3 regions of the Comamonas denitrificans genome follow, and region 3 is predicted to be linked to each of the others. Evidence: predicted binding sites of a transcription regulator. Region 3 holds the regulator's gene; each other region holds the start of a gene.

Region 1 (7,349 bases), on a different contig from region 3:
CTTGAATTACTGCATGCGTGCCCACCACCAAGGCCGCTTGGCCACTGGCGATGATCTCCAGCATGGCGGTGCGCTCTTTCTTTTTTTGCGCCCCCGACAGCCAGGCCACCTGCTTGCCCAGCGGGGCCAAAATAGGCTCCAGCCAACCCACCAGCTTGGCAAAGTGCTGCTCGGCCAGGATTTCGGTGGGGGCCATCAGGGCGCACTGCCAGCCCGCGGCAATGCACTGCATCGCCGCCAGAGCGGCGACCACGGTTTTGCCCGAGCCGACATCGCCCTGCAGCAGCCGGTGCATGGGTTGGGTGCGGGCCATGTCGGCGGTGATTTCTTGCACCACGCGCTGCTGCGCGGCGGTCAGGGCAAAAGGCAGGGCCGCGAGCAATTGGCTGACGATGGCTGCCTGCTGCGCCGTGGGCTGCAAGGGCGGCGCGGCCAGGCGGGAGCGCTCTTGCCGCGCTTGGTATTGCGAGAGCTGCTGGGCCAGCAGCTCCTCGGCCTTGAGCCGCTGCCAGGCGGGGTGGCTGTGGTCTTGCAAGGTATCGAGCGCCACCTGCGGGGTGGGGTTGTGCAAAAACAAGAGTGCTTCGCGCAGACTTAATAAAGGTTTTAAGGCATTTCCATCCCAATAGTTAGGAATAGGCGGCGGTGCGTGCTCTGGTAATGTTTCTGGCAGCGCCACCCGCTGCAGCGCACTGGCCACGGCGCGGCGGATGTAGGCCTGCGGCAGCCCATGGGCCACAGGGTAAATCGGGGTGAGTGCCTGGGGCAGCGCCCCTTCGGGCTTTTTATAGGTGGGGTGCAGCATTTGCCGCCCCCAAAACCCCCCCTTGACCTCGCCGCGAATGCGCCAGCGCGTGCCCACGGCCATGGCTTTTTGCTGCGAGGCGTAGAAGCTGAAAAACGTCAGCTGGCAGGTGGCGCTGCCGTCATCAACGGTGATTTTGAGCATCCGCCGGGGGCGCAATTGCACCTCGCAGTCGGTCACAGTGGCCTCGATCTGCACGGTGTCGCCCTCGCGGGCGTTTTTCAGCAAAGTGATGCGCGTTTCATCCTCGTAGCGCAGCGGCAGGTGCAGGGCCAAATCAATATCGCGCACCAGCCCCAGCTTGCGCATGGCCTGCTGCGCCGGGCTGGGTTTGGCGGCGTTTTTGCTGGCCGCTGCTACGGGGCGATCACTCGAAGAAACAGGCATACATTCTTAACAGTTGCGATGATTTTTAAGCGCTTTTACGGGCTAATATGCGAAGTAACATTTTCTCGATTTTGGGTATTTAGCACGTGTTTAAGAAAATCACCGTTCAACAACTGCGTTTAGGGATGTATATCCACGCTCTGGGGGGCGCGTGGATTCACCATCCCTTTTGGCGCAGCACCTTCGTCTTGGACGATGCTGAAGACTTGCAGCAACTCAAAGCGAGCGCCGTACCCGAAGTATGGATTGACCTGAGCAAAGGGCTGGACGTGCTGGACGATCGCCAGTCCCCCGTGCACCCCATTGAAACCACCCCGCCCGACATCACCGCCCCTGACCTGCTGGGCACCGAGCCCACACCGCTGGGCCAGGAAATTGCCCAGGCCCGCGCCCTGTGCGCCCAGGCCCGCGATGCCGTGATGGCCATGTTCAGCGAAGCGCGCATGGGCCGCACCGTGAACATGGAGAAAAACTCCATTCTGGTGCAAGAAATCACCAACTCGGTGCTGCGCAACCCCGATGCCTTGATCAGCGTTGCCCGCCTGAAAACCGCCGACAACTACACCTATATGCACTCGGTGGCCGTCAGCGCCCTGATGGTGGCCCTGGCCAAGCAACTGGGGTTTGATGAAGCCAAAATCCACCAAGCCGCCATGGCCGGTCTGCTGCACGACATTGGCAAAGCGCAAGCGAACCTGCACATTCTGAACAAACCCGGGGCGCTGACCGACGACGAGTTCGCCCACATGAAGCGCCACCCCGTGGCCGGTTACGAGCTGCTCAAGCACACCATTGCCGACCAGGCCGTGCTCGATGCCTGCCTGCACCACCATGAGCGCATTGATGGCCGGGGCTACCCGCACCGCTTGCAGGGCGATGCGGTCTCGGAGCTGGCCCGCATGAACGCCATCTGCGATGTGTACGATGCGATTACCTCTAACCGCCCCTACAAACATGGCTGGTCCCCCGCTGTGGCGCTGCAGCGCATGGCCCAGTGGTGCCATGGACATTTGGACAATCACCTGTTCAGCGCCTTTGTCAAAGCCTTGGGGGTGTACCCCATTGGCAGCTTGGTGCGCCTGAACAATGGCGAGCTGGCGGTGGTGTATGCGCCGTGCGCAACCAACCTTTTGACCCCCAAAGTGGTGCGCTTTTACGACACCACGCGCAACCAGTTTCTCTGCCCGCCCAAGGCGACCGATTTATGCTGCGTCGCCCATCTGCGGATTTTGCAGCGCGAAGACCCCGACCACTGGTCCTTCCCCGACCTGGACAACATCTGGCAAGCCGCCGCAGCGCAAGAAACCACGGCCTGCCCCGTCCTGGAATAAAAACGCAAAAGCGCCCCCTGCCTGCTGCACGGGGCGCTTTGCATTCGGGCTTTCCCCGGCTACCGCGCTATCCCGCCACCCAGCGATTGCGCCCCTGATTTTTTGCACGGTACAGCGCCGCATCGGCACAGGCCAGCAGGGCGGCAGAACCGCTGGCGTTGTCCGGGCCGGCATAGGGAATTTGTGCGCACACGCCCACGCTGATGGTGACCACCGGTGCTGCTGGCGAGGCCTGGTGGGCAATGCCCAGCTGGGCCACGGCCTCCACCATGCGCTGGGCCACCTGCTGGGCCCCCTCCAGATTGGTATCGGGCAGCAGCACCACCAGCTCTTCGCCACCATAGCGGGCCACCAAATCCGAGGTGCGGTACAGGCAACCGGTCAGGGCTTTGGCAATTTTTTGCAAGCAGGCATCGCCATGCAAATGGCCGTAATGGTCGTTAAAGGCTTTAAAACAATCCACATCCACCATCAGCACCCCCACGGGGCGCTCGCCGCGCAGGGCCAGGGCGCACACCTGCTCCAGGCGCTCATGAAAATGGGCGCGGTTGGCAATGCCCAGCAAGCCATCGGTGCGGGCCATGGCGCGCAGGCGGGCCATGGCCGCCTCCAACTCCTGGGTGCGCTGCACCACCCGGTCTTCGAGGGTTTGGTTGGCCTGGGCCAGCTGCATGTTTTGTGTGGATACGACCGTGTACAGCTTGCCAATCAAGCGCAGCAGCGCCTGGGTGCCATTGTCATGAAACTTGGTTTCAAACTCATAGGCATCGGCCGGGCTAATGCCTTCATGAATCGCCGCAATTTGCCGCGCCATGGATTGGTCAATGCCCAAAATATGCAGGCCCAACCACGAGGTTAAAAACCCCAGCAAGGTCGCGCTGGGGTCCCCCATGGCGCTGCGCTGCGCCCACAAAACTTGCACTTGGTCAATAAACTGCTGGTGCATATTGCGGTGGTTTTCCACATGGCGGGTGTCCACGGCGTACTGGGCCATCAGCTCTTCTTCTTCGCGGAAGTGGTATTCGGTGTAGGCCAAGAGGCGGCCATACACATCGGCCAGCAGACCATCGCTGTCGCCGCTGGGGGCCAGCACCGCCTGGTTCAGTTCATTGAACAAATCCACCAGCACATGGTGTTGCTGATCAACGTGGTCAAACCCCGTGATAAAGCTGTCATCCCAAATGAATGCGTTGCCCATGGTCACCACCTTGCCTCCCTTTTTTACACGCGCTTTTTGAGCCCGCCAGTGTAGAACCCATAGTGACAAGTTTCCTGATATCCATCAAGCACCCGGGTGGCAATTTTTCTCCTTCCATGGGCAAACCCTAGTCACAAAAAGCATCTGCAGGTTTTGCGACAATCGCCGCCTTATTGTTTCTTGGTACGGGCGTTGTTCCGCCCTCAAGCCTTTTTTGCTTTATGCCTGCCCAACGCTTTACCCTGCGTGATTTTGATTTCGAGTTGCCCGCGCAGCTCATCGCCCAGCACCCCTGCGCCCAGCGCAGCACCTCGCGCCTGCTCGATGGCCGCGGCCAGCCTCCCGTAGACCGCATCTTTCACCAACTGCCCGACCTGCTGCAAAGCGGTGATTTGCTGGTGTTTAACGACACCCAAGTGGTCAAAGCCCGTGTTTTTGGCGAAAAAGCCAGCGGCGGCAAATTAGAGCTGTTGATTGAACGCGTGCTGCCCGGCGGCCACGAGGTGGTGGCCCACATGAAAGTGAGCAAAAAACCCCTGCCCGGAGCCCGCCTGCATTTGTGCGGCGGCCTGCAACACGGTGGCTTTGATGCCACGCTGCTGGGCCGCTGGCCCGAGGCCGACGGCCCCCTGTTTCACCTGGCGCTGCACGGCCCACAAGAGGCCACTGCCTGGCAATTGATGGAGCAGCACGGCCACCTGCCGCTGCCGCCCTACATTGAGCGCCAGCAAGCCAGCGGCCACAACCCCGATGCGGCCGAAGATGGCGAGCGCTACCAAACCGTTTTTGCCCGCCAGCCCGGCGCAGTGGCCGCGCCCACGGCCGCCTTGCACTTTGATGCGGGCGTGCTGGCCGCCCTCCAGGCCAAAGGGGTGGAGACGGCCAGCGTCACCCTGCACGTGGGTGCAGGCACCTTTCAGCCCGTGAAAACCGAAGATTTAAGCCAGCACCAGATGCACAGCGAGTGGTACGACATCCCGCTGTCCACCCTGGCCGCCCTGGAGCGCTGCCGCCAGCGCGGGGGCCGGGTGCTGGCGGTGGGCACCACCAGCGTGCGCACGCTGGAGTCGTGGGCCGCCAGCGGCAACACCACGGGCGATACCAACATCTTTATCACCCCGGGCTTTCAATTTCAGGTGGTGGATTTGCTGCTGACCAACTTTCACTTGCCCAAAAGCACGCTGATGATGCTGGTCAGCGCCTTTGCCGGGTACGAGCACATTCAGGCGCTGTACCAGCACGCCATTGGGCAGCAGTACCGCTTTTTCAGCTATGGCGATGCCATGCTGCTGCAGCGCCAGTAAGAACGTGTTCATGATCTAAGCCGCCCCCCGGCTCAATAGCCGTGCTGCTGGCGAAAGGCCCGGGCCGCGCTGAAGTGGCCATTGCCAATAAAGGGCTGCGGCGGGCGCAGGGCCGACAGGGGCGAGGGGTGGTTGCTGGTCAGCACCAGGTGCCCCCGGTCCGCAGGAATCAGCCGCTGCTTGGCTTGCGCATGGCTGCCCCACAGCATAAATACGGTGGGCGGCCCCTGCTCGGCCACCTGGCGGATGATGGCATCGGTGAGCACCTCCCAGCCTTTGCCGGCGTGGCTGGCGGGCTGGCCCTCTTCCACGGTCAGGCAAGTGTTGAGCAGCAGCACGCCGTTTTGCGCCCAGCGCACCAAACTGCCGCCGGGCTGGGGAAAGGCCGGCAAGGGCTGGCCCAAATCACGCTGCAGCTCTTTGAAAATATTGCGCAGCGAGGGCGGCAAACGCACCCCTGGCGCTACCGAAAACGCTAACCCCTCGGCCTGGCCGCGCCCGTGGTAGGGGTCTTGCCCCAGGATGACCACGCGCACGGCGGGCGCATCGGTCAGCGCCAGCGCCCGCAGGGGCTCAGGGGGAAAGATGACCGCGCCCGCCGCTTGGCGCTGCTGCAAAAATGTTTGCAGCGCTTGCCCCGCAGCACTGGCAAAAAACTCGGCCACCAAGGGCTGCCACCCAGGGGCGACGGGCCATTGCGCAGGGTCGGCGTGCAGGAGTTGATCGGCAGCGCAAGGGGGTAACAGGGAAGAAGTCATAGATCAATTTTGATAGCTTTTACCGCTTGTATTTCAACATTTTTCTGGCGATTGATTGCTTATATATTGATTTTAAAGCGGCATCAGCTCACTTTTCATGATTTCCAGCGTGTACCTGATTGCGCCCAGCTTGCTTGGCCGCGTACAAATGGGCATCGGCCTGGGCCAGCAATTGCTCCGGGCGGGCATCGGCGCTGGGCACAACGGCCGCCACCCCAATGCTGATGGTCACATGCGCGGCCACTTGTGAGCCGGCATGGGGCCGCTGCAGCGCCCGCACTGCCGCGCACAAGGCTTGGGCCTTGGCATGTGCGCCCTCCAAGCTGCATTCGGGCAACAGGCAGACAAATTCTTCACCGCCATAGCGGGCGATCAAGTCGTAGGACCGGTTCAAGCCGCTGGGCAGCACCTTGGCCACGGCTTGCAGGCAGGCATCGCCTTCGGGGTGACCATACAAGTCGTTGTACTGCTTGAAAAAATCAATGTCCATCAGCAGCAGCGCCAAGGGCTGGCCGCTGCGCACGCCACGCTGCCATTCGGCCTGCAGCGCTTGGTCAAACTGGCGGCGATTGGGCAGGCCGGTCAGGGCATCGATAAAGGCCATTTTCTCCAGCGCTTCGCTGTGCGCTTGCTCGGCCGTGCGATCGACAAAGGTCACAAGCAGGCTACTGCCAAACTGCACGCCGCCGATGGCAATCGTCAGCACGTTGCCGTTGGCGGCGGTGATGCGGTACTCCTGGCTGGGGATGTAGCCATCGTGCGTGGCGGCATGGGCCAGTGCTTGCCGCCATTCGTGGCCGACCTGGCTGCGGTAAGCCGGATCGGGGTAGGCGAAAACGGCCCACTCATCCATGCTGGGCACCTGGCTTTCGGTGTAGCCAAAGTAATCCAAAAAGCGCTGATTGCGAAAGTAAATATGGCGTGATTCATCCACCATGCACAGCGCCACCGGCATGGCGTGCAGGAGGTGCTGGAGCATGCGCTGCGCCTCTTCTAGCTCCATGGCCTGGTGTTTTTGCTCGGTAATGTCCTGGATATAGCCATGCCAGAGCACGGCCCCGCTCTCCAGTGGCTGCGGCCGGGCCACACCGCTGACCCAGCGCTCGCCCCGCCCAGGCAGGCACACCCGGTATTCCTGGCGCCACAGGGTGAGCTGTTGGGCCGACTCGACAATGGTTTTGGCCACGCGCAGCGCATCGTCCGGGTGAATCACGCTGCTGGCTTTGCGCTCGGTGGGCGGCAGCTTGAGATTGGCGCTAAAGCCATAAATATCTTCCCCGCCCTTGCTGACGTAGGGAAAGTGGCTGGTGCCATCGCTCTCCAGCTGAAACTGGTAAATCATGCCGGGCACGTTTTGCGTCAAATGCTCAAAGCGCTCGCGCAGGCGCCGCTCTTCGGAGACATCGGTGTTCGTGCCGACGATGCGCACAATGCGCCCCTGCGCATCGCGCGACAGCACCCGCCCCTTGCCCTGCACCCAGCGGTAGCTGCCATCTTGGCAGCGCAGGCGGTACACGCAGTCGTAATCGTCCCGCCCGTTTTCACACTCCGCCCAGGCCGCTTTGG
Region 2 (7,349 bases), on a different contig from region 3:
TTGCGCACGCATTCTAGTGGGCAGCCATCCAGCGCGAGGATGGGGCGGCCCGAGGTGGCCAGCTTCACCAGCTTGGGCACGTCGCCCCCGACACCGGCGATGCAGGACATTTCGGCCATGCCGGTGCGGTCCATGCGCACGGCAACGTGGTTGGCCAGCTGCGCGGCGCTGGAGCAGCCGGAGCAGGAATAGACCAGCGGCAAGGCAGCGCTGGTGGGATCGGTGGGATCGGTGGCAGCGGTTGCACCGGTGGTATCGGCAGAGGGGGCGGTGTCGGTCATGGGCGGTTTCCGAACAAGGTGCTCAAAGATGGCAGGGCAGGCAGTTGCCGGGCCAGATGGGGGGCTTTGCGCTGCAGCACGGCACGCGGGCTCCAGTGGCTGGGGTCAAGCACGGGCAGCTCCAGTGCATCCAGGGCGTTTTTCACCACCAGGCCCAGCTCGGTGTCGCCCTCCATGACCAGGCGGCGGTTGAAGAACAGGGTGTCCGGGTCTTGGCGGCGCTGGGCCAGCAGCAAAAAGTCTTGCGCGTTGGCGCTAATGGTCAGGTCGGCCTCGGCGTAGGGCTGGCTGGGGGCAAAGCGCTGGCCGTTCCAGGTGAAATCAAAGCCCAGCCGCGCATCGCGCACGCGGATGCTGATGCGCTTGCCGTGCAGGAGGGCCTTTACATCGTCCGGTAACTGCTTGGCCAGGGCCAGGTTGATGGCGGTGACCAGTAGCAGCGAGCCGGGGTAGGCCGGCAGGCGGGCCAGCACAGCGCCCACCGGGGCGGGCAGGGTAAAGGGGGCGGGCGGGGTGGCAGTCATGGCAAGTCCTTGGGGGTGCAGAGGTTCAGGCGGCGGTCAGGGCGGATTCGACCAGCTCCATGCCGGGGCGGCCATGCCAGTAGCCATTGCAGGCATCGGCAGGCATCAAGGGGCGCAGGGCGGCGACCGCATTGGCCTGCGGGGTGTTGGTTTTGCGGGCGGCATCAAAGGCGGCCACGATATCGGCCGTGTGCAGCCCTTGGGGCGAGATGCGCAAGATGTCCACGCCCAGGCTGGCCAGTTGCGGCACGTCGGCAATCAGGTTGTGGACTTTGGCTGACTGGGTTTGGATGCCGTTCAAGGTGAGGAAGGCCTCGCCCTCGCGGCTTTTGAGCAGTTGGCCGTCGGCGTGTTCGATGCAGCGAAAGCCGCAGTCGTCCTTGGGCAGGTTGTAGTGGCGGGCGGTAAAGCAGCGGGCCGAGAAGGCCAGCGGCATGCGGCCATAGGCAAACACCTCGGTTTGCAGCCCGGCCGGGCGGCTTTCTTGCAATACGGCCAGGTCGCTGGCGCGCATCTCCAGCGGCATCACCCAGCGCGTGGCCCCCAGGCTGGCCATCCAGGCCAGGGCATCGGGGTTGAACAGGTTGAGCTGCGCTCCGGCGACAAAGGGGCGCTGGAGCGCCAGGTTGTGCACCGCGCCCATGTCGCCCGCTTCGATCAAAAACTCGGTTTCACGCACGATTTTGTGCATGTCGGCCACGTCGCTGGTCGATTCCAGCAGCACCATGGTGGACAGCACCACCTCTTTGCCGGCATCGCGCAGCATGTGGGCAATGTCCAGCCAATCGCTGTGGCGCAGTTCGCGGCGGCGTGAGCAGACCACTTCGCCCAGGTACACGATGTCCACCGGGGTTTCGGCCATGGCTTGGTAGAACTCAAAAATGGTTTCGCGGTGCCAGTAGTACTGCACCGGGCCGAGGGATAACTTCATCATGGCAATGTCAAAAATTTGTATTCAATAAGGCTTTAACGCTTACGGGATAAGCGTAAGCAGCTATGGTTTATTGCTTGGTTATTTCCAAGGCCGGTGGTAAGCGCCCAGGGTGTGCTGCTGGCCCTCGGCCACCTGGTCGAGGCTGGCCATCCAGGCCGTTTTGGGGGCGTAGAGGTGGCCTTGGGCCATGCAGTGGTCGATGGCCTCGCGCCACACCTTGGTCACCTGCGCCACGTAGGCAGGGCTGCGTTGGCGGCCTTCGATCTTGAAGGCGCGCACGCCCATCTTCACCAGCTGGGGCAGCAGCTCCAGGGTGTTCAGGCTGGTGGGCTCTTCCAGGGCGTAGTAGTTGCTTTCAGCGCCCACATCAAAGCGGCCCTTGCACAGCGTGGGGTAGCCGGCGTTTTCGCCGTGGCCGTATTTGTCGATCAGCACACCGTTCAGGCGCGATTCCACGCCGGTGGACGTGTCTTTCCAGCGCACAAATTTGGCCGGCGAGCACACGCCATGCGTGTTGGGCGACTCGCCCGTGGCATACGACGATAGGGCGCAGCGCCCCTCCACCATCACGCACAGGCTGCCAAAGCCAAAGACCTCGATCTCGACATTGGTGCGCTGGGTGACCTGCTTGACCTGCTCCAGCGACAGCACGCGCGGCAGCACGGCGCGTTGGATGTTGAACTGCTGCTGGTACAGGTTGATCGCGTCGTGGTTGGTGGCCGAGCCTTGTACCGACAGGTGCAGGCGCAGCTGCGGGTGCCGGTCGGTGGCGTAGCGCATCAGGCCGGGGTCGGCCAGGATGACGGCATCAATGCCCCAGGCAGCCGCGCGGTCCAGCGCCGAGCGCCAGGGCGCGGGGTTGCTGGCTTGTGGATAGGTGTTCAGCGCCAGCAGCACCTTGCGGCCCCGGCTGTGGGCGTAGGCGATGCCTTCTTGGATGGCTTTTTCGTCAAAGTTCAGGCCAGCAAAGTTGCGTGCGTTGGTGGCATCGCGCAGGCCCAGGTAAACGCAATCGGCTCCGCCATCAATGGCCGCTTTCAGGGCAGGCAGGCTGCCGGCGGGGCAGACCAGTTCCGGGGCGGGAGCCAGGGCGGGGGTGGGGCTGGAGGAGGCGGGCATAAACAATAAGGGCAACATGAAAAATGCTTTGGACTGTAGTTTTTTTGTTTTTACGTGGGCTGATCTTTGTCAAATTTCGCTGACTTATGGTTGATAAATTTACTCAAGATTTGAATAAAAACATCTTCTTAAGCCGGTTTGCAGGTGGCCCCAATCCGGCGTGAAAAGCGGCGAATACCCCTGCTGGCAGTACCGATGAAGGTGCATTGTTTGATCTGGTTCAAACCTACATCTAGTGTTTTGAAAATACGATAAACGCTACATCTAGTGTTTTTTGTTGTTTTGGAGTGTTTATGAACCCGATCGCAGCGCCGGCCGACAGCCCCATCCAGGTAGAGGTGCAAAGCGCTATCAACGAATACCTCACCCGTGCCGATTGGCGGGTGAACGCCAACGCCAACCAGGGCTATTCCCTGGGCGGGCTGATCTTGAATGTGGCGGGCAAGGTCACGGCCAATTACTGGCTCTCGCACGTGTATGCGCCGCAAGTGGGCGAGGCCCACCGCAATGGTGACATCCATATCCATGATCTGGACATGCTCAGCGGCTACTGCGCCGGCTGGTCGCTGCGCACGCTGCTGCACGAGGGGCTGAACGGTGTGCCCGGCAAGGTCGAGGCCGGGCCGGCCAAGCACATGAGCTCAGCGGTGGGACAGGTGGTGAACTTTTTGGGCACGCTGCAAAACGAGTGGGCCGGGGCGCAGGCGTTTTCGTCGTTTGACACCTATATGGCCCCCTTCATCCGCAAAGATGGCATGGACTACGCGCAGGTGCGCCAGTGCATCCAAGAGCTGATTTACAACCTGAACGTGCCCTCGCGCTGGGGCACACAAACGCCGTTTACCAACCTGACCTTTGACTGGACGTGCCCCGAGGACCTGCGCGAGCAGGTGCCAGTGATCGGCGGGGTGGAAATGCCGTTTTGCTACGGCGAGCTACAGGCCGAGATGGACATGATCAACCGCGCCTACATCGACGTGATGACCACGGGCGATGCCAAGGGCCGGGTGTTCACCTTCCCCATTCCCACCTACAACATCACCAAGGACTTTCCCTGGGAGAGCGCCAACGCCGCGCTGCTGTTTGACATGACGGCCAAGTACGGCCTGCCGTATTTTCAGAACTTTGTGAACTCGGAGCTGGAGCCGCACATGGTGCGCTCCATGTGCTGCCGCCTGCAGCTGGATTTGCGCGAATTGCTCAAGCGCGGCAATGGCCTGTTTGGCAGCGCCGAGCAAACCGGCAGCGTGGGCGTGGTCACCGTCAATTGCGCCCGCCTGGGCTATCTGCACGCCGGTGACGAGGCGGCGCTGCTGGCCGCGCTGGACCGCCTGCTGGAATTGGGCAAAGACAGCCTGGAAGTCAAACGCACGTTGATTCAGCGGTTGATGGACGAGGGGCTGTTCCCCTACACCAAGCGCTACCTGGGCACGCTGCGCAACCACTTCTCCACCCTGGGCGTGAACGGCATCAACGAGATGGTGCGCAACTTCACGCACAACGTGCACGACATCACCAGCGACTGGGGCCATGCCTTTGCCGTGCGCTTTCTGGACCATGTGCGCGCACGCATCGTCGCCTTTCAAGAAGAAACCGGCCACCTCTACAACCTGGAGGCCACGCCCGCCGAAGGCACCACCTACCGCTTTGCCAAGGAAGACAAAAAGCGCTGGCCCGGTATTTTGCAAGCGGGCACACCCCAGCAGCCCTACTACACCAACAGCTCGCAACTGCCCGTGGGCTTTACCGACGACCCGTTCGAAGCCCTGCAGCGCCAGGAAAGCCTGCAAACCAAATACACCGGCGGCACGGTGCTGCACTTGTACATGGGCGAGCGCTTGTCCAGCGGCGCTGCCTGCCGCGAGCTGGTCAAGCGCGCGCTCACGCGCTTTCGGCTGCCCTACATCACGGTCACGCCCACCTTCTCGATTTGCCCCCAGCACGGTTACCTGGCTGGGGAGCACCCCTTCTGCCCCAAGTGCGATGAAGAGCGCTTGGCAGAAAAGCGCCGCCGCCAGCAATTGCAGGCAGCGTGATGAAAACCATAGCTTTTACCGCTTGTAAAAAGGTTTTTTCAGATGCTTTTATCTTTAAAAACCAATGAATAAAAGCGGGTCAAGCTATTTATTTATTTATTCAATTGAAGGAAACCACCATGAACGCCCTCTCTACCCCCGAAACCGCTGCCCTGACCGCTGCCGTGCAATTGACCGATGCCGAACGCCAGCCCTGCGAGGTTTGGACCCGCGTGATGGGCTACCACCGCCCGGTGGCCAGCTTCAACATTGGCAAGCAAGGCGAGCACCACGAGCGCCAGTTCTTCCGCGAGCAGCAGTAAGTCCATGGCCCGCCGGATTGCCTTGGGTGCATTGGGGGCCGCCCCATTGCGTGTCAGCGGCTTGACGCGCATGACCAGCATCGACTTTCCCGGCCAGCTGGCGGCCGTGGTGTTCTGCCAGGGCTGCCCCTGGCGCTGCGGCTATTGCCACAACCCGGATCTGCTCGATGCCACCGCGCCTGCGGCCATGGCATGGGGTGAGGTGCTGGCCTTTTTGCAGCAGCGCCAAGGCTTGCTGGATGCGGTGGTCTTCTCCGGAGGCGAGCCACTGCTGCAACCCGGCCTGCCCACCGCGCTGCAGGAAGTGCGCGCGCTGGGTTTTGCCACTGGCCTGCACACCGGCGGCATGTACCCCGAGCGCCTGGCGGCCGTTCTGCCGCACCTCGATTGGGTGGGGCTGGACATCAAGGCCCCGGAAGGCGACTACGCCCGCATCACCGCCACTCCCGGCAGCGGTGCCAAAGCCTTTGCCGGCTTGCAATGCCTGCTGGCCAGCGGCGTGGATTTTGAGTGCCGCACCACCTGGCACCCCGGCTTGTTTCCCTTTGCCGATTTGCTGGCCCTTGGGCGCAGCCTGCAGGCCCAGGGCGTGCGCCAGTGGGCGGTGCAGCAGTGCCGCAGCCCCGATGCGGCTGCGTGGTGCTGGACGGCCGGGCAGCAGGAGGCGCTGGCCCAGGGCTGGCACGGCTTTACATTGCGCACTGCATAAAATTGATGCAAATCAATCTCATTAACTTTTTTGTGGCAATAAAATAGATGAACTTTTCATCATCTTTTGCCATGTCCCATTTATCCCGCTTCCGCTGCGCCTTGCGGCCCCTGGCCTGGGCCGCTGCCGTCACCTGCATTGCCACGCCCGCCGGGGTGGGGGCCCAAACCGCTGCCGTGCTGCCCGATGTGACGGTGCGTGCCGACCAAGATGGCCGCCTGCCCCTGGCCCCGTCGGCCCAGCGCGAGCGCCAGCGCCTGGAGCAACTGCCGGGCGGCACCAACCTCATCCAGCCGCAGCAAGCGGCCCGCTTGGCCACCTTGCGCGATGCGCTGGATTACCAGCCCGGCATCGTGCTGCAAGACTTTTTTGGTGCCACCGACCAGCCGCGCCTGTCGATTCGCGGCTCAGGCATCCAAAGCAACCCGGTCAATCGCGGCGTGGTGCTGCTGCAAGATGGCCTGCCGCTGAACGAGGCCGATGGCTCTTTTGTCATCGGCACGTTGGAGCCGCGCAACGCCGCCCTGGTCAGCGCCCGCCGGGGTGCGAACACCCTTACACCCAGCGCCACCACCCTGGGCGGGGAACTGGATTTTCAATCGCTCACCGGTGCGGATGAACAAGGCGTGGTGCGGGCTGAAGTGGGCAGTTTTGGCCGCAAGGCCTTGCAAGGGGCGTTGGGCCTGGTGGGCCAGCAGTGGGACGGACGCGTAAGCGTCAGCAGCGACCGCTTTGACGGCTACCGCCACCACAGCGCCTCGCGGCGCGATGCGCTGCACGCCAATGTCGGCTTTCAAAGCGGCGGGGTGGAAAACCGCACCTACCTGTCGTGGACGGATCTGGCATTTGAAATCCCCAACGTCGTGCCCAAAGACCGGGTGCGCAGCGACCCCCGGGGCGTGATGGGCGATGGCAGCACCCCGCAGGACAAGGCCATCAACATCTACCAACGCGACCCCCGCCGTGAAACCCAGCAACTGCGCCTGGCCAACCGCACGCGCTGGGGCAGCGACAGCCTGCGCCAGGAAGTGGGCGTGTACTGGCAGGATACGGACGATTGGTTCAAAGACCCGGCCGTGAGTACGCGCACCGACAGCACCACCTTCGGGGCGCAGTGGCGGGCCGATGGCCAGGTGGGCGCAGGCCTGCAATGGCACACGGCACTGGCCTGGTCGCGCAGCACCATGGACCGCACGCTCAACGCCGTCAGCCCCGCCAACGGCCGCGATTTGCAGCGCTTTGGCGCTTACGACCTGACCGCCGACAACCTGCAAGCCCAGGTGGGGGCCCACTGGCAATTCGCCCCGGCTTGGAGCCTGGTGGGCCAACTGGGCGGGAGCCAGCAACGCCGCGATGCCACCAGCCGCCAGACGGGCCAAACCCTGAATCAGCAATGGACGTTTGCCACGCCCAAACTGGGGCTGAACTGGCAGATTACACCCAG
Region 3 (7,349 bases):
CAATGGCATCAATGGCGGCGCGGGTGTCGTAGTACTGCACATCGGCAGTGCCGGGCAGGGTTTTGCGGTAGGCGTTTTGGTTCATAAAAGGCGGTTTCTTTCTGGATGGACCGAGGAGGCTGCACAAGCTTGATTTGCAATTTACGCAAAACCAGGCGCTTCTAAAACACTGAATTTGCAAAACATAGTAAATTGCACGTCGCTAATTTGCAAATTTTGCGAATTTCTACCGTAGTAAGTACGACGATGTCCAAAATTTTTATGGGAGTGCGCCTGCGCTCCCTGCGCCAAGAGCGCGGCATGACGCAGGTGGCGCTGGCGCAGGCCTTGGGTATTTCGCCCAGTTATTTGAACCAGTTGGAGCAAGACCAGCGGCCGTTTACGGTGTCGGTGCTGCTGAAAGTCCACCGTGTGCTGGGGGTGGATATTCAGCAGTTTTCCGAAGACGAACAGGCGCGGCTGGTGGCCCAGCTGTCCGATGCGGTGGCCGCAGTCCCGGATCTGCCCGCCGTGCCGCAGGCCGAGCTGCGCGAGCTGGCGGCCAAGTTGCCCCAGCTGTCGCAAGCCCTGCTGGCCCTGCACCGGCGGCATCAGCAGGACACCCAGCGGTTGCACACCCTGGCCGATCGGCTCAGCCGCGTTGGCATGGATGAAGCCCCGGGCTGGGTGGACGATGCCTTGCCCCCAGGCCAGATGCCGTTTGAGGCCGTGCGGGATTTCTTTTTTGCCCACCGCAATTACTTTGACAGCCTGGATCGCGCCGCCGAGGCGCTGGCCCAGCAGGCCCAAGCCCAAGGCGGGGCGCTGCCCGAGTGGCTGACCCAGCATTTGCGCCACCAGCACGGCGTGTTTGTGCTGCGCAGCGAAGCCGGTGATGCCCCCCTGCGCCGCTTTGATGCCGCCAGCCGCACCTTGCATCTGTCGGCCGATTTACAGCCCAGCCAGCAAGCCTTTCAATTGGCCACGCAGCTGGCGCTGCTGGAGCTGCAGCCGCAAATGCAAACCTTGCTGGCCACCCACCACTGGCAAGACGAGGCCACGCGCCGCCTGGCCAGCATTGGCCTGGCCAACTACGTGGCCGGGGCGCTGATCCTGCCCTATGGGCGGTTTTTGCAGGCGGCCGAAAGCCTGGGCTACGACATTGAGCTGCTGGGCCAGCGCTTTGGCGTGGGCTACGAGATGGTGTGCCACCGCCTCTCGACCCTGCAGCGCTCGGACGCGCCGGGGGTGCCGTTTTTCTTTATCCGCGTCGATCGCGCGGGCAACATCAGCAAGCGCCAGTCGGCCACGCACTTTCACTTTTCCAAGACCGGTGGCTCGTGCCCGCTGTGGAATGTGTACGAGGCCTTCGCCCAGCCCGGGCGCATCCTGCCGCAGCTGGCCAGCATGCCCGATGGGCGCGTGTATTTGTGGATTGCCCGCAGCATCACCCACGAAGGGCGCGGTTGGGGCATGCCGGGCAAAACCTTTGCCATTGGCCTGGGCTGCGATGTGCAGCATGCGCAGCGGCTGGTGTATTCCAAGGGACTGGATTTGCGCAACCTGCAGGCGGCCACCCCCATTGGCATGGGCTGCAAGGTGTGCGAGCGCACCGCTTGTCCGCAGCGGGCGTTTCCCTTCACGGGCAAGCCGCTGCGGGTCAATACCGATGAGAGCAGCTTTGTGCCGTACGGCGTGGGACAGTGAGGGCCCTGCGGGCAAACCCTGGCGTTTTTTTGGGCAAGGGTGGCAGTCAGTACTCTATAATTTATTTAAAAATAGATTGTGTTTGAATAAATTAATTGACGCTTCTTACTCCAGGAGACAAGCATGGATCGCATCAACAACTTCAACCGCCGAGACTGGCTCAAGCTGCTGACGGCGGGTGCAGCCGCCGCTTGCGCCACGCACAGTGCCCAGGCCCAGGCAGCACAGCCGGTCAAGACGGCTGCCCGCATCGTGATTGCCGGGGCCGGGGCGGCGGGGTTGGCGGCGGCTTCGCGTCTGGCGCAGCAGTTGTCGGGTGCCCAAATTACGCTGGTGGACGCGCGCAAAGAGCACTATTACCAGCCTGGTTTTACCCTGGTGGGCGCGGGCATCAAACCGGCGGACTATGTGGTGTCACAAACGGGTAGTTACGTGCCCTCTGGGGTGCAGTGGGTGCAAGAGCGCGTTGCCGAAATCGACCCCGAGGGCAACAAGGTGGTTACGCAATCGGGCCAGGTGCTGCCGTATGACTTTTTAATTGTCGCCACCGGCCTGCAGCTGGAATATGGCCGCATCGAAGGCATGGAGCCGGGCCTGATTGGCCAGCATGGCATTGGCAGCATCTACAACGGCCCGGATGCCGCAGCCGCCACCTGGGGCTTGATGAGCCAGTTTGCCACCCAGGGCGGACGCGGTGTGTTCACCCGCCCCGACACCGAGATGAAGTGCGCCGGTGCGCCGCTCAAATACACCTTTCTCAGCGAAGACCGCGCCACGCGCCAGGGCGGGCGCAGCAAGGCAGAGTTTGTTTATTTCTCGAACAACGCGGCCTTATTTAGCGTGCCCATCGTCTCGGAGAAGGTGCGCATGCTGTTCAAAGAGCGCAACATCCAAACTAAGTACCACCGGGTGCTGACAGCCATTGACCCTGGCAAACGCATTGCCACTTTCAAGACCCAAGAGGGTACCGAAGAGCAGAACTGGGACTTCATTCACATCATCCCGCCCATGCTGGCCCCAGAGGCCGTGCGCAACAGCCCTTTGCCCTGGCAAAGCGGCAACTGGGCTGCCGAGGGCTGGATGGAGGTGGACAAGGGCACGCTGCGCCACGTGCGCTACCCCAACGTCTTTGGTGTGGGCGACATTGCCGGCGTGCCCAAGGGCAAGACAGCGGCCAGCGTGAAGTGGCAGGTGCCGGTGGCCATCGATCACTTGGTGGCCGATATCCAGGGCAAGCAGTCCGATGCGCTGTACAACGGCTACACCTCCTGCCCCCTGATCACCCGCCTAGGCCAGGCCATGCTGGTGGAGTTTGATTACGAAAATAATCTCACGCCCTCCTTCCCCGGGGTCATTGCGCCGCTGGAGGAGCTGTGGATCAGCTGGGTCATGAAGACCATGGCCCTCAAGCCCACCTACATCAGCATGCTGCGTGGCCAGGCTTGATTCCCAGAACCCCGAACCCCAAGAAGGAAACCCGTCATGAAAGAACTCGATCCGCTGATTTTCTGGTACGTCTTTCAAGAGATGCTGGGCGCACCGCTGCTGTGGTTGCTCATTATTTTGATAGCTGGAGGCACTTTGGCCTTCTTATTTTTACTATTCAAAGAGCGCACAATCGTTGCTAGGCGCATGGTAGGTGCTCAAGCAATAGGATTGCTCGGCGGTGCGCTGGCCCTAGTGGTGATGGCCAAGGTGTCGTCCTCGGGCTTTACCGATGCAGGCGGCCCGGCCGACTGGTTTTTGATTGCCCTGGTCTTTGGCCTGGGGGCTGTGGGCACCACGGTGTTGGGTTACACTGTGGCGGGCTATATGCACTGCAAATGCCCGAGGGCTGCAAAGGCCTAGCCGCTCGTGGCGCTGGGGCTTTTTTAGCGCCGCCCGCGTTGCATGATGGCGGTGCCCAGCACCGCCAAAGTGCCGCCAATGAGCAGGCTGGTATCCAGTGCCTCGTGCAGCAGCAGCGCCGACACCGCCACCCCCACCACCGGCACCAGGGTGATGTAGCCGGCTGCCGCGCCTGCACCCAGGCGCTTGACCCCATCAAAGAACCAGGCATAGGCCAGGGCCGTGGCACCAAAGGCCAAGAACAACAAAGCCCCCCAGGCACTCCAGCCGCTGTGCAGGGCAGCTTGCACTCCGGCAGGGCCTTCCACCAGCAAGCTGGCCACAATCAAAAACAGCGTGCCAAAGCTGGCCGTCACCGCCGTGGCCGAGAGCGCATCCACCCCATTCATCACCCAGCGCCCCAGCAAGGTGTAGCCCACCCAACAGGCCACACAACCCAGAATCAGCCACTCGCCCAAGCCCAGCTGCCCCTGCAAAATGTGCAAGGGGTTGCCTTGGGAAATCACGATGATGGCGCCGCAAAACGCCATGGTCATGCCCAGGCCGATGATGGCATTGAGCCGTTCTTTGAACAGCCACACCGCCAGCAGCAGCGTGACCACCGGATTGAGGGTGATCAGCAAGGCCGCCTTGCCCGCCGGCAGGTACTGCAGCCCCGACAGGAACAAGCTGGCATAGCCAAATACCCCAACAAAACCGCCTAAAGCCATACCCATCCAGCGCTTTGTGCTCCAGTTTTTAAGTTGTGCAAAACCGCCACTGTGGTACATCCACGGCAGCAACACCAGCAGCGCCAGCACAAAGCGCAGGCTGGCAGCGGCCAGCGGCGGCATGGCCTGGGCCACGATGCGCCCGGCGGGCCAGGAGGCCCCCCACAGAATGACCATGCCTAGCATGCGGGCGTGGGGGCCAAAGTTGGAAAGTCGTAGCATAGGGGGCGCACTATAGGCTTGCTGCACCTGCGTGGTGCTGGATAGTGCCAAGAGGTTTGGGAAAGAGCAGGCCTTTGCGCAGGCCTGGGGGTTGAATATTGGATGTTGGGTGGCTGGTGCCAAGGGGCCAGGTCAGCGCCCTTCGCGGGAATTGTTCACCAAGCGCTGCAGTGCCTCTTGGTTGAGGATGCGGATATGGCGCTGTTTGACCTCCACCATGCCATCTTCGACAAATTTGGAGAAGGTGCGGCTGACAGTTTCGAGTTTGAGGCCCAGGTAACTGCCAATTTCTTCGCGCGTCATGCGCAAAATCAGCTCCGAAGAAGAAAAACCGCGTGAATGCAGGCGTTGCACCAAATTCAAAATAAATGCGGCCAGTCGTTCCTCTGCCCGCATGCTGCCCAGCAGCAGCATGACGCTGTGCTCGCGCACGATTTCACGGCTCATGACTTTGTGCACATGTGATTGCAGCGCCGTGACTTCGCGGGAGATTTCTTCGATGCGGTTAAACGGCATCACGCACACTTCGGCGTTCTCTAGCGCAATCGCATCGCAGGTGTGGTGATTGTGAACAATGCCATCCAAGCCAATGATTTCCCCCGCCATTTGAAAGCCGGTGACTTGGTAGCGACCGTCCTCGGTGGCGACACAGGTTTTGAAAAATCCGGTGCGAATGGCGTACAGCGAGGTGAAATCTTCACCGTTTTGAAACAGCATGTCGCCACGCTTGATCTTGCGCCGGGTGGCGACCACCTCTTCAATGCGCTGCATTTGCTGGCAGTCCAGGCCCACGGGCATGCACAGTTCGCGCAGATTGCAATTGGAGCAGGTAACTTGTATGGATGCAGTGGTAGGAGTCATTGAGCCAAGACCGCCGTTGCCCGGGGCAAAGAGAGAAAACAAAGAAAAACACGGGGCATTTGGGGTAAGCCCGTGCTGCGCTGACTTAGGTCAAATTATCACCCGTTTCTTTTTAAATAAATAATTGACGCACGTCAAGTCGGTAGCTTGGTTATTTACCCGAAAATAAAGGGCTTACCAAGGAGAAGATTGCCCATGAGTATTGTCACGCCCGATTTGCTGCGCCGTTATGACGTGCCAGGGCCACGCTATACCTCCTACCCGACGGCTGACCGCTTTGTTGAGGCCTTCCGCGAAAAAGATTACATCGTTGCGCTGCAGCAGCGCAAAGTGCTATCTGCCACGGCAGTGCAGCCACTGTCGCTGTACATCCACATCCCGTTTTGTGAATCGCTGTGCTACTACTGCGCGTGCAACAAAATCATCACCAAGCACCATGATCGGGCGGCAAAGTACTTGCAGTATCTGGAGCGTGAGCTCGATTTGCATGTGCAGCACCTGGGGCGTGGGCAGGTGGTGAGTCAGCTGCATTTTGGGGGGGGAACACCGACATTCTTGTCCGATGAAGAGCTTGTCAGCCTGATGCAGGTACTGCGGGCACGTTTTGAGTTTGCCCCCGATGGTGAATATTCGATTGAGGTGGATCCCCGCACGGTCACACCTGAGCGTTTGCAAGTGCTATGGGATATTGGCCTGAACCGCCTGAGCTTTGGCGTGCAGGATTTTGACTCTGATGTGCAGCAAGCCGTGCATCGCATTCAGCCGGCTGAACAGGTGTTTGCCTTGGTTGAGGCGGCCCGCAAAATCGGTTTTAAATCGCTGAACGTCGATTTGATCTACGGCCTGCCCAAACAAAATCCGCAATCCTTTGCCCGTACGCTGGAGCAAGTGGGCGAGTTGCGGCCTGATCGCATTGCCTTGTATGGCTACGCCCACTTGCCTGAGCGCTTCAAGTCGCAGCGGCGCATTGTGCGGCCTGACTTGCCCACAGCGGGTGACAAGCTGGAAATGCTCTCGGCGGCCATTGATAGCTTTATTGATGCAGGTTATGTGTACGTGGGGATGGACCACTTCGCCCTGCCGGACGATGCCTTGGCGATTGCCAAACGCCAAGGGCGCTTGCACCGCAACTTTCAAGGCTATAGCACCCAGCCCGATTGCGATTTGATTGCTTTGGGCGTGTCGGCCATTGGCCGCATTGGCGGCACTTACAGCCAAAATGCAAAAACTTTGGACGAGTATTACGATTTGATCGACCAAGGTTTGCTGCCCATTGTGCGTGGTTTGGCGCTGTCTAAAGACGACTTGATTCGTCGCGCCGTGATCATGGCCATCATGTGCCAAGGCGAGCTGTTGTTTGAATCCATCAACAACGCCTGGCTGATTGATTGCAAGCAGTACTTTGCCGCTGAGTTTGAGTTGCTGCGCGGCCAGCAAGAAGAGGGCTTGGTTGAAGTGTTGGATGACTGTATTCGTGTCACTTCTAAGGGATGGTTTTTTGTCCGTGGGGTGGCCTTGGTGTTTGACCGCTATTTGCAAGCCGCGCGCAGTCGGGAGCGCTTTTCGCGGATCATCTGATCCATGCTGATCTCTTTACTGTGGACAACCTTATTCATGGGGCTCGTAGGGGGGCCCCATTGTCTTGTCATGTGCGCAGCGCCTTGTGCGCTGGTTGCCTCTGGTGGTGCTTCTGACCAGGCCGTATCGCGTTGGCGGTGGCTGAGTTTTCACGTTGGGCGTTTGCTCGGCTATAGCGCCTTGGGGGCTTTGGCCGCCTGGGCCATGGGCGAGATGGCCTGGCTGGCCAGCACCACCACTTGGCTGCGCCCTGTGTGGACGGGCATGCATTTGGCCATTTTGTTTTGGGGTGGGCTAATGCTGCTCCAGGGCCAACAGCCGCGCTGGCTGGAGGCTGGTGGGCGGGCTGTGTGGCGCAAAGTGCAGCCTTTGGTGACGCAACCCAGTGGTAGCTTTTTGGCGGGTATGGCCTGGGCACTTTTGCCATGCGGGTTGTTGTATTCG

The links. The regulator FNR, encoded in region 3, switches genes on or off when oxygen is low (the NO sensors DNR and NnrR bind a similar motif). The targets are predictions, from matches to a motif close to TTGATNNNNATCAA.
Region 1: a site for FNR is predicted at 3,796-3,809, ahead of ACFO24_RS06415 (bacteriohemerythrin). Genes of this name have one in related genera too.
Region 2: a site for FNR is predicted at 3,069-3,082, ahead of ACFO24_RS05770 (ribonucleoside triphosphate reductase). Genes of this name have one in related genera too.

Annotation. Positions count from the first base shown of each region.
Region 1 covers NZ_JBHSEY010000026.1:31,026-38,374, forward strand. The annotation lists gene recG (ATP-dependent DNA helicase RecG) at 1-1,192, opposite strand, end outside; gene ACFO24_RS06410 (HD-GYP domain-containing protein) at 1,279-2,523, shown strand; gene ACFO24_RS06415 (bacteriohemerythrin) at 2,591-3,721, opposite strand; gene queA (tRNA preQ1(34) S-adenosylmethionine ribosyltransferase-isomerase QueA) at 3,943-5,025, shown strand; gene ACFO24_RS06425 (uracil-DNA glycosylase) at 5,058-5,783, opposite strand; gene ACFO24_RS06430 (diguanylate cyclase domain-containing protein) at 5,872-7,349, opposite strand, start outside.
Region 2 covers NZ_JBHSEY010000021.1:19,617-26,965, reverse strand. The annotation lists gene ACFO24_RS05790 (putative zinc-binding protein) at 1-281, opposite strand, end outside; gene ubiT (ubiquinone anaerobic biosynthesis accessory factor UbiT) at 278-805, opposite strand; gene ACFO24_RS05780 (U32 family peptidase) at 831-1,736, opposite strand; gene ubiU (ubiquinone anaerobic biosynthesis protein UbiU) at 1,818-2,858, opposite strand; gene ACFO24_RS05770 (ribonucleoside triphosphate reductase) at 3,152-4,894, shown strand; gene nrdD (anaerobic ribonucleoside-triphosphate reductase) at 5,014-5,196, shown strand; gene ACFO24_RS05760 (anaerobic ribonucleoside-triphosphate reductase activating protein) at 5,201-5,905, shown strand; gene ACFO24_RS05755 (TonB-dependent receptor family protein) at 5,977-7,349, shown strand, end outside.
Region 3 covers NZ_JBHSEY010000057.1:77,269-84,617, reverse strand. The annotation lists gene acnD (Fe/S-dependent 2-methylisocitrate dehydratase AcnD) at 1-85, opposite strand, end outside; gene ACFO24_RS12350 (short-chain fatty acyl-CoA regulator family protein) at 247-1,686, shown strand; gene ACFO24_RS12345 (NAD(P)/FAD-dependent oxidoreductase) at 1,810-3,132, shown strand; gene ACFO24_RS12340 (DUF5368 domain-containing protein) at 3,169-3,534, shown strand; gene ACFO24_RS12335 (DMT family transporter) at 3,558-4,466, opposite strand; gene fnr (fumarate/nitrate reduction transcriptional regulator Fnr) at 4,599-5,327, opposite strand; gene hemN (oxygen-independent coproporphyrinogen III oxidase) at 5,523-6,905, shown strand; gene ACFO24_RS12320 (sulfite exporter TauE/SafE family protein) at 6,909-7,349, shown strand, end outside.